Regions from separate parts of the Staphylococcus equorum genome, predicted to be linked through region 2. Evidence: predicted binding sites of a transcription regulator. Region 2 holds the regulator's gene; the other holds the start of a gene.

Region 1 (5,538 bases), 330 kb from region 2:
AAATAGCGTTACAACGTATGGCAATTATGAGAAGTTATATGCGTGCAGAAGTGACAAACAAACCATTTGATACTGATAAATTATCAAGACTTGGATTAACTGAACGCCAAACAAAAGATATGTATCGTTTGTTAGCTATAGCGAAATATGAGGATCGCTTTGTAATTCCAACATCTCATAAAGAAGACTATATAGATACGTATCGTGCTCAAGGTAGCCAAGGTTATGGTGGAGAATACTTCGGTTCTAATTGTGAAGGATGTGGTGTTCCTGTGGGTACAGCATCTGAAAAATCAGGACAAGAGATATACAACGAAAATTTCTATGGAGGGATTTTCCGTGATTAATCTAACGCAGTATTATTATTATCAAGAAACTTTTGGTTACTTAGCTCAACAGTTGGAATTTCCTGAAAAATTGACATTTCATCCGAAAACATTTGAAGAAGTTATTGATTTGGGACATCCAGCGTTTGATGATTTATTAATTTATCGTGAAAAGTTGCATGAACTCAGCCTGTTAGAAATTAAACAATTGTATTCAGACACATTTGATTTTAATAAAAAGGCACCACTTTATATGACTTATAATAAATTTGATACACAAAAGGAACGTGGACAGTTACTCGCTAAATTAAAAGTATTATATGAGATGTTTGGATTGGAAATGGCAGCCAATGAATTGCCAGATTATTTACCTTTAATGCTAGAGTTTTTATATGTCGCACAATGGCAAAATGATTCACGCGCACAAGGAAATATTGAATTTATCATCATGATTATTGAAGATGGTACTTATGCGATGGCACAACAATTAAAAGAAAAAGATAGCCCATATTATTACTTAATCAAAGGATTAAGAGCTACTTTGAAAGCGTGCATCGAACCTGTATCAGAGGTGAAGACAAATGTTTAATCAATTTCTATGGGTGATTGTACCTTATCTTTGCGTAGCTATTTTTTTAATTGGGCACATCGCACGATATAAATTTGATAAATTTTCATGGACTGCTAAATCTAGTGAATTTATTGAAAAGAAACAATTGAAATGGGGCAGTCTCATGTTCCATTTAGGCATAATTCCCGTAGCTATGGGGCATTTTGTAGGCTTAGTTATACCTGCATCTTGGTTATCAGCAGTCGGTGTTAATGATCACTTGTATCATATAGGAGCAGTGTATATTGGGAGTATATTTGGTATAATAACTATGATAGGTATGTTGTTGCTAACCGCACGCCGTGTAACTAAAAAGAACATTAGAAAATTGAGTTCTGCCTCAGATATTATTGTGAATTTTTTACTTCTAATTATTGTTTTTATGGGCTGCTATGCTACTTTAGTAACAAATGCAACGATACCAACATTTGATTATAGAGAGACAATTTCAATATGGTTTAGACAACTATTTATGTTTTCACCTGATGCTACATTAATGACGCATGTACCACTCGCGTTTAAGATGCATATACTTCTAGGATTTGTGATTATGGCTTTTTGGCCGTTTACTAGATTAGTTCATGTGTGGAGTGTACCACTAACTTATGTGAGCCGTAGTTACATTATTTATCGAAAGCATAAAGTGTGAATGGAGGCGAAAGATTGAGCCTATTATCTTTTAATGAACAAGTGAATTATCAAGCCGTTTTAGACACGCTACGTATTGAAGAAGGTTTTGATTTTGCAGGATTGGCATTTTACAAAGATGAAAACCAATTGTCACCGATAAAATGGAATTATGTATCTGGAAGTACCAATTCTCGCTATAAACTTATTGTGCTTAGAATAGGTAAAGGGATTGCAGGAAATGTGATGAAAACAGGTAAGCGAATGGTGATAGAAGATATCAATCAATTTCTCTTACCGAGCGAAAAACACAAATATCCAATAATATTATGTGAACGGCTAACAGCAGTGATGGCAATACCATTATGGTATGAAAATTACGTTTATGGTGTGCTATTATTAGGTCAAAGAAATAATAGACCACTACCTCAAACATGTCACTCTATTTCAATCGTAAATAAATTGGGTGTTTTTAATGAAGAAGACTAGGTGATTTTATGAAAACGAATCAAGTGGAAAATATAGACCAATTGTTAGTTCAATATTTTAATAATACAACTGAAAAAATAGTATTTGTTGATAAATATGGTCAAGTGATAGCGATGAATAAAGCAGCGCATGATATTATTTCACCGGATAATGACTACCAAGAAATGACTAATACGATATGTAGTCGCTGTGATGGGTATACAAATGAATATGATTTACAATCATGTACAAATTGCTTTTTAGAAGCTGATTCAGTTGGAAATACAAGTTTTCAAGTATTTATGAAAACGACGCGTGGTAAAGTTGAACCTTTTACAGCGACATATCAAACTATTGATGAAACAAAAGATATTAAAGCATTTACATTACAAAATGTTTCACCTCAAATAGAGCGTCATGACAAGATGTATCAGCGAAAAATGATGCAAAAAACGATATCTGCACAAGAAAATGAAAGAAAAAGAATATCACGTGAATTGCATGACAGTCTCGTACAAGAAATGTTAAACATCGATGTGGAATTACGGCTGCTGAAATACCATAGAGAAATGCAAACTTTGGTAGATAATTCTAAGCGAATAGAAGGATTAATGTCCAAATTGATAGATGATATTCGTAATTTATCTGTTGAATTGCGGCCGTCATCCTTGGATGATCTAGGTTTAGATGCAGCATTTAAAACCTATTTCAAACAAGTTGAAGCCAATTATGGCATACGCATAGAATATCACTCTAATCTAGCTTCACATCGCTTTGATAGTGAGATTGAAACAGTCGTATATCGTGTTGTTCAAGAGGCATTGTTTAACGCAATAAAATATGCTGGTGTAGATACTGTTGATATTGATTTGCATGTAAACGACTATAAATTAATTGCAGAAATTATAGATAGAGGCAAAGGCTTTATTAAAACAGATCAACCACAAGGTACCGGGTTAGGACTTTATGGTATGAATGAACGCGCAGAACTCGTTAATGCAGAAGTAAGTATAGATACACAGATTGATAGAGGTACTATCGTTACATTAGAAGTTCCAATATAAGGGAATAAGGAGAAATTAATTTTGAGAATAGTGATAGCAGATGATCATGCTGTTGTGCGCACAGGATTTTCTATGATTTTAAACTATCAAGAAGATATGGAAGTCGTTGGGACGGCAGCTGATGGTGTAGAAGCGTACCAGAAAGTAATGGAATACAAGCCAGATGTTTTAATTATGGACTTAAGCATGCCACCGGGTGAATCAGGGCTTATTGCAACAAGTAAGATATCTGAGAGTTTTCCAGAAACAAAGATATTGATATTAACGATGTTTGACGATGAGGAATATTTATTTCATGTATTAAGGAATGGCGCAAAAGGCTACATTTTAAAAAATGCTCCAGATGAACAGCTTTTATTGGCTATAAGAACCGTTTACCAAGGTGAAACTTACGTAGATATGAAACTCACAACATCGCTAGTAAACGAATTCGTTAACAATTCGTTTCAAGATACTCAAGCGAGTAATGATCCATTTAAAATTTTATCTAAAAGAGAAATCGAGATTTTGCCTTTAATTGCAAAGGGATATGGCAATAAAGACATCGCTCAAAAGTTATTCGTCTCTGTCAAAACGGTGGAAGCACATAAAACACATATCATGCAAAAACTAGACTTAAAAACAAAACCTGAATTAGTTGAATATGCAATGAAGAAAAAACTAGTCGACTTTTAAATCAGATAGATTCATCAATATAGTGTTAGCGCGAAAAATGATTGTTCTATTCAGTCATTTTTTCGTGCTAACTTTTTTTATAAAAGATTTTTTTACTGTGCTGTGAAACCAAAATATAAAGTAATAATAATGGTTGATGAATATAGGGGAAACCACACATTAACTTAAGGGATAATCCTTATGTTAATTTTTTCACAATAAACATAAAATGAAAGTGTAGCTAGTATTTTGTAAACAAAAAGCAATTTTCAATTCGCTTATATTACACCAGTTTTAACTTTCATAAATATTAAATAATATCCATATTTTTTAATTATAGAGTAACTGCGAAATACTGGCTATTTAATCATTGAAATTAAATAGATGAAAATGAAGGTGAAATGAATGAACAAAGCAAGTGGTGGTTTCCAACTTAGCTTACAAACGCTAAGTCTTGTAGTTGGATTTATGGCATGGAGTATTATATCTCCATTAATGCCTTTTATCTCCCAAGATATTAATATCACGGGGAATCAACTTTCAATTATTTTAGCAATACCCGTTATATTGGGTTCTATTTTAAGAGTGCCATTTGGATATTTAACTAATATTATTGGTGCTAAATGGGTGTTTTTCTGTAGCTTTATTATTCTATTATTTCCTATTTACTTTTTAAGCCAAGCCCAAACGCCGGGCATGTTAATGGCTTCTGGTTTCTTCTTAGGTGTTGGGGGCGCAATTTTCTCAGTCGGTGTCACATCAATTCCTAAATATTTTCCTAAAGAAAGAGTAGGACTTGCTAATGGAATATATGGTATGGGGAACATTGGTACTGCAATTTCTTCATTTTTAGCTCCAGTTATTGCAGGTATGATTGGATGGCAAACGACAGTTAGAGGCTATTTGATTGTTATTGTCTTATTTGCAATTTTAATGTTTCTTCTGGGTGATGCGAATGAGAAAAAAATAAAGGTGCCACTAGTTAAGCAGTCTAAAAAATTAATGAAAGATCTTAAGCTTTATTATTTATCATTATGGTATTTTATTACATTTGGTGCTTTTGTAGCGTTTGGATTATTTTTACCGAATTTTTTAGTTCAAAACTTTGGTATAAGTGAAGTAGATGCTGGTATTAGATCTGGTATCTTTATCGCGTTAGCCACTTTTTTAAGGCCATTAGGTGGGATTTTAGGAGATAAATTTAATGCAGTTATTTTATTAATGATAGATTTTGTATTTATGATTATAGGTGCAATTATTTTAGGGTTTTCAAGTCATATATTATTGTTTACAATCGGTTGTTTACTTATTAGTATATGTGCAGGTACTGGTAATGGTCTCGTGTTCAAACTCGTTCCATTCTATTTTGCTAAAGAATCAGGAGCAGCGAATGGTATTGTTTCAATGATGGGCGGACTTGGTGGTTTCTTCCCTCCAATTGTCATATCTTATGTCACAATGATGACTGGTACAAGCCATTTAGCATTTATATTTTTAGCATTCTTTGGTGTTTTTGGCATCATTACCATGCTACATATCGTAAAAAAAGACAATTTGAGACTGATTTCTTAAATATAGAAAAAAATAAGAAAACAAATAGCGCTACATTACCATAAATTGGAAATGTAGCGCTATTTATTATCTATGAATATTTAGTCTATTTTGATGTTTGATTTTGGTTGTTCTTTTTGCTCTTTTTTAGGCAACGTTACAGTGAGTAGGCCATTTTCATAAGAAGCTTTGATACTACTATCATCAACATTTTCAAATGGGAATTGGCGGCTCAAAT
Region 2 (5,538 bases):
TGTAACTCCAAAGAATTGAATGTTTTTAAAACCTTTTAATCCGAGTCCTTCGCCTACCATATAACCTGCATGAAAATCATTATGGATAATACAGTGCAAGTCCTTATGTTCTTGACCGACGATAATAACAGGGACATCAATTTTATTAATCACTTCAATATGTCTATCTGTAATTTCTGTAGCCATTAATATAATTCCATCGACTTTACTTCTATAAAATGTTTCTAATGCATCAATTTCCAGTTCTGTATCGATATTTGTATAATTAAGCAATAATCTATAGTTCAAATCATCACAAACTGTCTTCACGCCTTTGATTGTTTCATCTACTGCGTAAGAGTTCATTCTAGGTATAATCGCACCTATCATATTGGTTCTATGCGCTCGCAGACTTTGGGCAAACTGATTTGGTTGGTAATCATTTTCTTGAATGATTTTATCCAACTTTTGCTTAGTTTTTAAACTTACCGAGCCATTATTAAGATATCTTGAAACTGTACTCTTTGATACGCCAGCAATTTTTGCAATATCAGATATATTTTTCATATTCTCTCACTCTCATCAATAAGCTATTCTCAATATGATTAATTCTATCATATTGCAATCGCTTTAAATACTATTTAAAATAAAAACCAACCTGATACCTTAGGTGTTTAAACCTAATAATAGCAAGTTGGTTGGTCTTTCACTTATTCAGCTTTTTGAATTGTAATCGTCCAAGAAGCATCATCTAATTGTTCATAGTTTGTTATCGGATATCCTTTTTCAGCTGCCCAATTAGGTAGTGCCTCTGTTGCCTGAGTACAGTCAAAGTCTATTTTCAATTCTTCACCGTTATTCATTGTATCCATTTTTTTTTGTGCTTCTATTAATGGAAATGGGCAAACCATTCCTACCGTTCCTAATTCATGTACCATAATTAAATTCCTCCCTAATATAATTAAGTCGTTTGTGTTTGTGTTGAAATCGTATTTTCACTAGTTTGTTGGCGTTGCGCTTTTTTCATTGGTTTTATAAATATAAAGTAACTCATAAACCAAGCTCCTAAAATCATAGACGCAAGTGCAATCCAACCTTTCCATGACATCGTTGCAGTTTCTACTAAACCGTTACCTATTGAACAACCGCCAGCTACAGAAGCGCCAAATCCCATACATACGCCACCGATAACACTATTACGTATTGTCTTTTTATCAGGCATTCTCCATTTGAATTCTTTAGCACCTTTCGCAGCAATATAAGAACCAACGAATATACCTAGAACAAGGAATACACCCCAGTCTATCAATTTCAAGTCACCAGTTACAAAAAACTGAACTATATTTGCAGATGGTGTTGTAATACCAAGTCCATACATTCTTCCTGTTGATTCACTTACAGGCCACGCGATTAAAGCAATTAGCCCAACAGCAATTGCTGCAACAAATGGGTGATATTTTTTCTCGAATAAATAATGTCTTATACCTGTATATTTTTGCTTTAATTTTGGTATAGCAAATTTAGGTTTTGGTTTACGTAACGTTTTTACAACAAGAAGAATCGTGATGATTGTAAGTAACGCGACCCAAACCCATGTTGGTATACCTGTCGTTTGTGCCATACTTGAATTTACATTTGTCGGTTTGTTCACACCATTCATTAATGGTAACAGCAAACCAAACTTTGTTGCCGCTGCAGTGAAACCATAGGCAATAAGTGCCATCCAGCTACCTATTAAACCTTCTCCAGCTCTATACCACGTACCTGTAGCACAACCTCCAGATAAAATAATACCAATACCAAATATAAATGAACCTATTACAGTTCCAATAATTGGATACGTAGATTCTGGAATTTCTACTAAGCCTGTTGATGTTAAAATTAATAACCCAATACTTTGTACGGAAATTGCAATTAACAATGCATAAAACATTTTATTGCTTTTTTGAACGTACATATCTCTAAATCCACCAGCTAAACAAAATCGCGTTCTTTGCATAACAAAGCCTAAAAGCGCACCAACGATTAGTCCACTGATTACTAACCACGTCATATTATTACCTCTTTCCCGATAAAATCAATATGATTTATCATATTAAACTTTTCATTAAATATCAAGCCCATTTGCTTATATTTTATAAAGTGTTAATTGTGAAAATAACTGTAGTTGTTAGTAATCGTATAACTAAATACAAAAACTAGCTTTTTTAAACACTCACCACTTAACGTGTATCTCGTGTAAATAAAAAAGCTAGCCTATTTTCATACGCTTTATTTGTTACTATAATTTTTCATAAAGAATAGTAAAGATTGTAATTCAATACCCAAGTCAATATGATGTACTTGAACATCCGATGGTGTCAGAACACGACTTGGTGTAAAGTTCAAAATACCTTTTACACCTGTTTTTACTAAAGTATCAGCAACGTGCTGCGCTACTTCTTCAGGTGTAGTTAAAATCACTACATCAATATGTTCTTGTGCTAATATATCCGTAATTTTATCAAACGGACTGACTGTTACTTTCCCTATTTGCGTCCCTATAATTTCATCTCGTATATCAAAAGCTTCCGTTATTGTCATCTCATCATGTATTGAGAAGTTGTATGTTAATAATGCTTTCCCTAAATTCCCAACACCTACAATTGCAATTTTTATCTCGTCATTTTCACTTATCTCATTTTTAAAAAAATGTAATAAGCTATCTATATTATAGCCATAGCCTTTCTTGCCTAATTCACCAAAATATGAAAAATCACGACGAATCGTTGCAGAATCAATGTTCAAACCCTCACTTATAGTTTTTGAATTAACTCTATCTATGCCTTTAGATTTCAAAGTATTGACGAATCTATAATACAACGGTAAACGTTTCAATGTGGCACGAGGAATCTTTTCGCTTTGATTAGCCAAGACCATGTCCCCCTATTTCATTATCTATTGCTGATTTATCTTATAATCACTACAACATTATACATTATTGAATAATAAAAATAAACAATGATAGTTTTAACCACGCGTTGAATACTGTAGAATGATAATGAATAGAGAGGTGCAAATCGGATGATATTATTACAACTCAATGACTTAACTAAATCATTCGACGGAGAAGATATTTTTAATAATGTAGATTTTGAAGTTAAAACTGGTGAACGTATTGGTATCGTTGGACGTAATGGTGCCGGAAAATCTACTTTAATGAAAATCATTGCTGGCGTCGAGACATATGATAGCGGTCAAGTTTCAAAAAGCAAAAATCTCAAGCTTGGTTATCTAACACAACAAATGACTTTAAATACGAATCAAACTGTTTTTGATGAAATGTCGAAACCATTTGAAAGTATGAAAAAATTAGAATTAGAAATGAAATTTGAGACGGACTGGTTAGCGCAACATGCTGATGAATATGATACTGAGTCATATAAGACACACATCGATCGCTATGAGTCTTTATCTAATCAATTTGAACAACAAGAAGGTTATCAATATGAAAGTAAGATTAAAACTGTACTACACGGTTTGAATTTTAGTGAAGCGGATTTTAATCGTCCTATTAATGATTTTAGTGGCGGTCAAAAGACTAGGTTATCTTTAGCCCAAATGTTACTTAGCGAACCTGATTTACTATTACTTGATGAACCTACAAACCATTTAGATATGGAAACAACGCAATGGTTGGAAAGTTATCTTAATTATTTCAAAGGCGCTATCGTCATTATCAGTCACGATAGATATTTCTTAGATAAAATTGTCAATCAAATTTATGACGTTGCGCTCGGCGATGTACAACATTACGTAGGTAACTATGGACAATTTATAGAGCAAAGAGATAAATATTATGAAAAACGTATGCAAGAATATGAAAGTCAACAAGCTGAAATTAAAAAACTTGAAACATTTGTAGAGAAAAACATCGCTCGTGCTTCAACTACGGGCATGGCAAAAAGCCGAAGGAAAATGTTGGAAAAAATGGAAAGAGTTAACAAACCTATGATTGATGCTAAAAGCGCCAATATCCAATTCGATTTTGATAGAAATACTGGAAACGATGTATTTCATATTAAAAATCTAGAAATTGGATATGAGGAAGCCATAACAAAAGGCATTAATATCGAAGCCACGAAGGGAGACCATATTGCAATCATTGGTCCTAATGGTATTGGGAAGTCTACTTTAATCAAAACAGTCGCCGGTCTCCAACAAAAGATTAGTGGAGAAATTACTACAGGTGCAAATTTAAAAGTTGGTTATTACGATCAAAAACAAGCTGAATTTAAATCAAACAAAACAATCCTTGATTATTTATGGGACCAATATCCAACAATGAATGAAAAAGATATTCGAGCTGTCTTAGGTCGTTTCTTATTTGTACAAGATGATGTCAAAAAAATCATCAATGACTTGTCTGGTGGAGAAAAAGCGCGTCTTCAACTTGCTCTACTGATGCTAGAGCGTAACAATGTACTTATTTTAGATGAACCAACTAACCATCTAGACATAGACTCTAAAGAGATGCTTGAACAAGCATTGTCAGATTTTAAAGGCACAATTTTATTTGTGTCACATGATCGCTATTTTATAAACGAACTTGCAAATAAAGTTTATGATTTGGACACTACTGGTGGAACAATGTATTTAGGTGATTATCAGTATTACATTGAAAAATTAGAAGAAAAAGCAGCGATTCAAGCGAAAAAAGAATTGGATAACCCTACAAAAACAGAAGTAAGTGCATCACAAAATCATAATTACGTTGACCAAAAACAACAAAAACGAGAGCAACGACAAGTTGAACGTAAAATAGAACAATGTGAAACAAATATTGAAATATATGAACAAGAAATAAATAATATAAACGAACAACTCACACAGCCTGATGTGTATTCTAATCCAGAAAAGGCAAATGATTTAGCAATTGAAAAAGAAATAGCCGAACAAAAATTAGAACAAGTTATGGATGAATGGGCAGAATTACAAGAATTGTTAATATAATCGCTATAAGTGCAATTGAGCTAAAGTAAAATTTTCTACTTTAGCTCTTTTTTTATGCTCATTCTATTCACAATACCATTACTGTTACAATAGCTATCCACAGAGTTATCCTAGTTGTCCACAAGTAATATGTAACTATTATCGTTTTCAATTTTCAGATATTAACCTATATCCACACACATAACCACCACTTATCCACAAGTTATGCACTATTTGTTGATAAGTACGCACGTTCCCTATTGACATTCTGTATAAACTATAATGTTCAACTGATTTCATTTTTTACCTATGTAATCATGTCAAAGTTGTTACGCATTATGCAATTTCCAGAACAAATCTATAAACGTGCAAAATCTTTCATCTCAAAAACCAATTAATCAAAAAGCTAAAGCTGGGACATAATTACATGTCTCAGCCTTAGCTTTTTATAATTTATTCTGCATTGATCATCCAAGTCACACCAAATGGATCATTAAACATACCATATAGTTCAGACCACTCTGTCTTATCTAATGGCATCGTAGCTTCACATCCACCTTCTATTGCTTTATTAAAAAAAGCTTTTGC

Evidence for each region. The regulator Rex, encoded in region 2, represses fermentation and respiration genes when NADH is low (regulators of the CRP and FNR family bind a similar motif). The targets are predictions, from matches to a motif close to TTGTGAAATATTTCACAA.
Region 1: PYW44_RS02820 (nitrate/nitrite transporter) is a predicted target of Rex. The motif match lies at 3,951-3,968, and genes of this name have one in related genera.

Annotation. Positions count from the first base shown of each region.
Region 1 is NZ_CP118982.1:620,945-626,482, forward strand. Features, by position in the region: gene narH (nitrate reductase subunit beta) at 1-347, shown strand, start outside; gene narJ (nitrate reductase molybdenum cofactor assembly chaperone) at 340-915, shown strand; gene narI (respiratory nitrate reductase subunit gamma) at 908-1,585, shown strand; gene nreA (nitrate respiration regulation accessory nitrate sensor NreA) at 1,600-2,052, shown strand; gene PYW44_RS02810 (sensor histidine kinase) at 2,061-3,095, shown strand; gene nreC (nitrate respiration regulation response regulator NreC) at 3,117-3,770, shown strand; gene PYW44_RS02820 (nitrate/nitrite transporter) at 4,155-5,321, shown strand; gene PYW44_RS02825 (Hsp20/alpha crystallin family protein) at 5,402-5,538, opposite strand, start outside.
Region 2 is NZ_CP118982.1:948,033-953,570, reverse strand. Features, by position in the region: gene PYW44_RS04500 (LacI family DNA-binding transcriptional regulator) at 1-546, opposite strand, end outside; gene PYW44_RS04495 (sulfurtransferase TusA family protein) at 690-917, opposite strand; gene PYW44_RS04490 (YeeE/YedE family protein) at 941-2,032, opposite strand; gene PYW44_RS04485 (redox-sensing transcriptional repressor Rex) at 2,251-2,898, opposite strand; gene PYW44_RS04480 (ABC-F family ATP-binding cassette domain-containing protein) at 3,043-4,971, shown strand; gene PYW44_RS04475 (VOC family protein) at 5,404-5,538, opposite strand, start outside.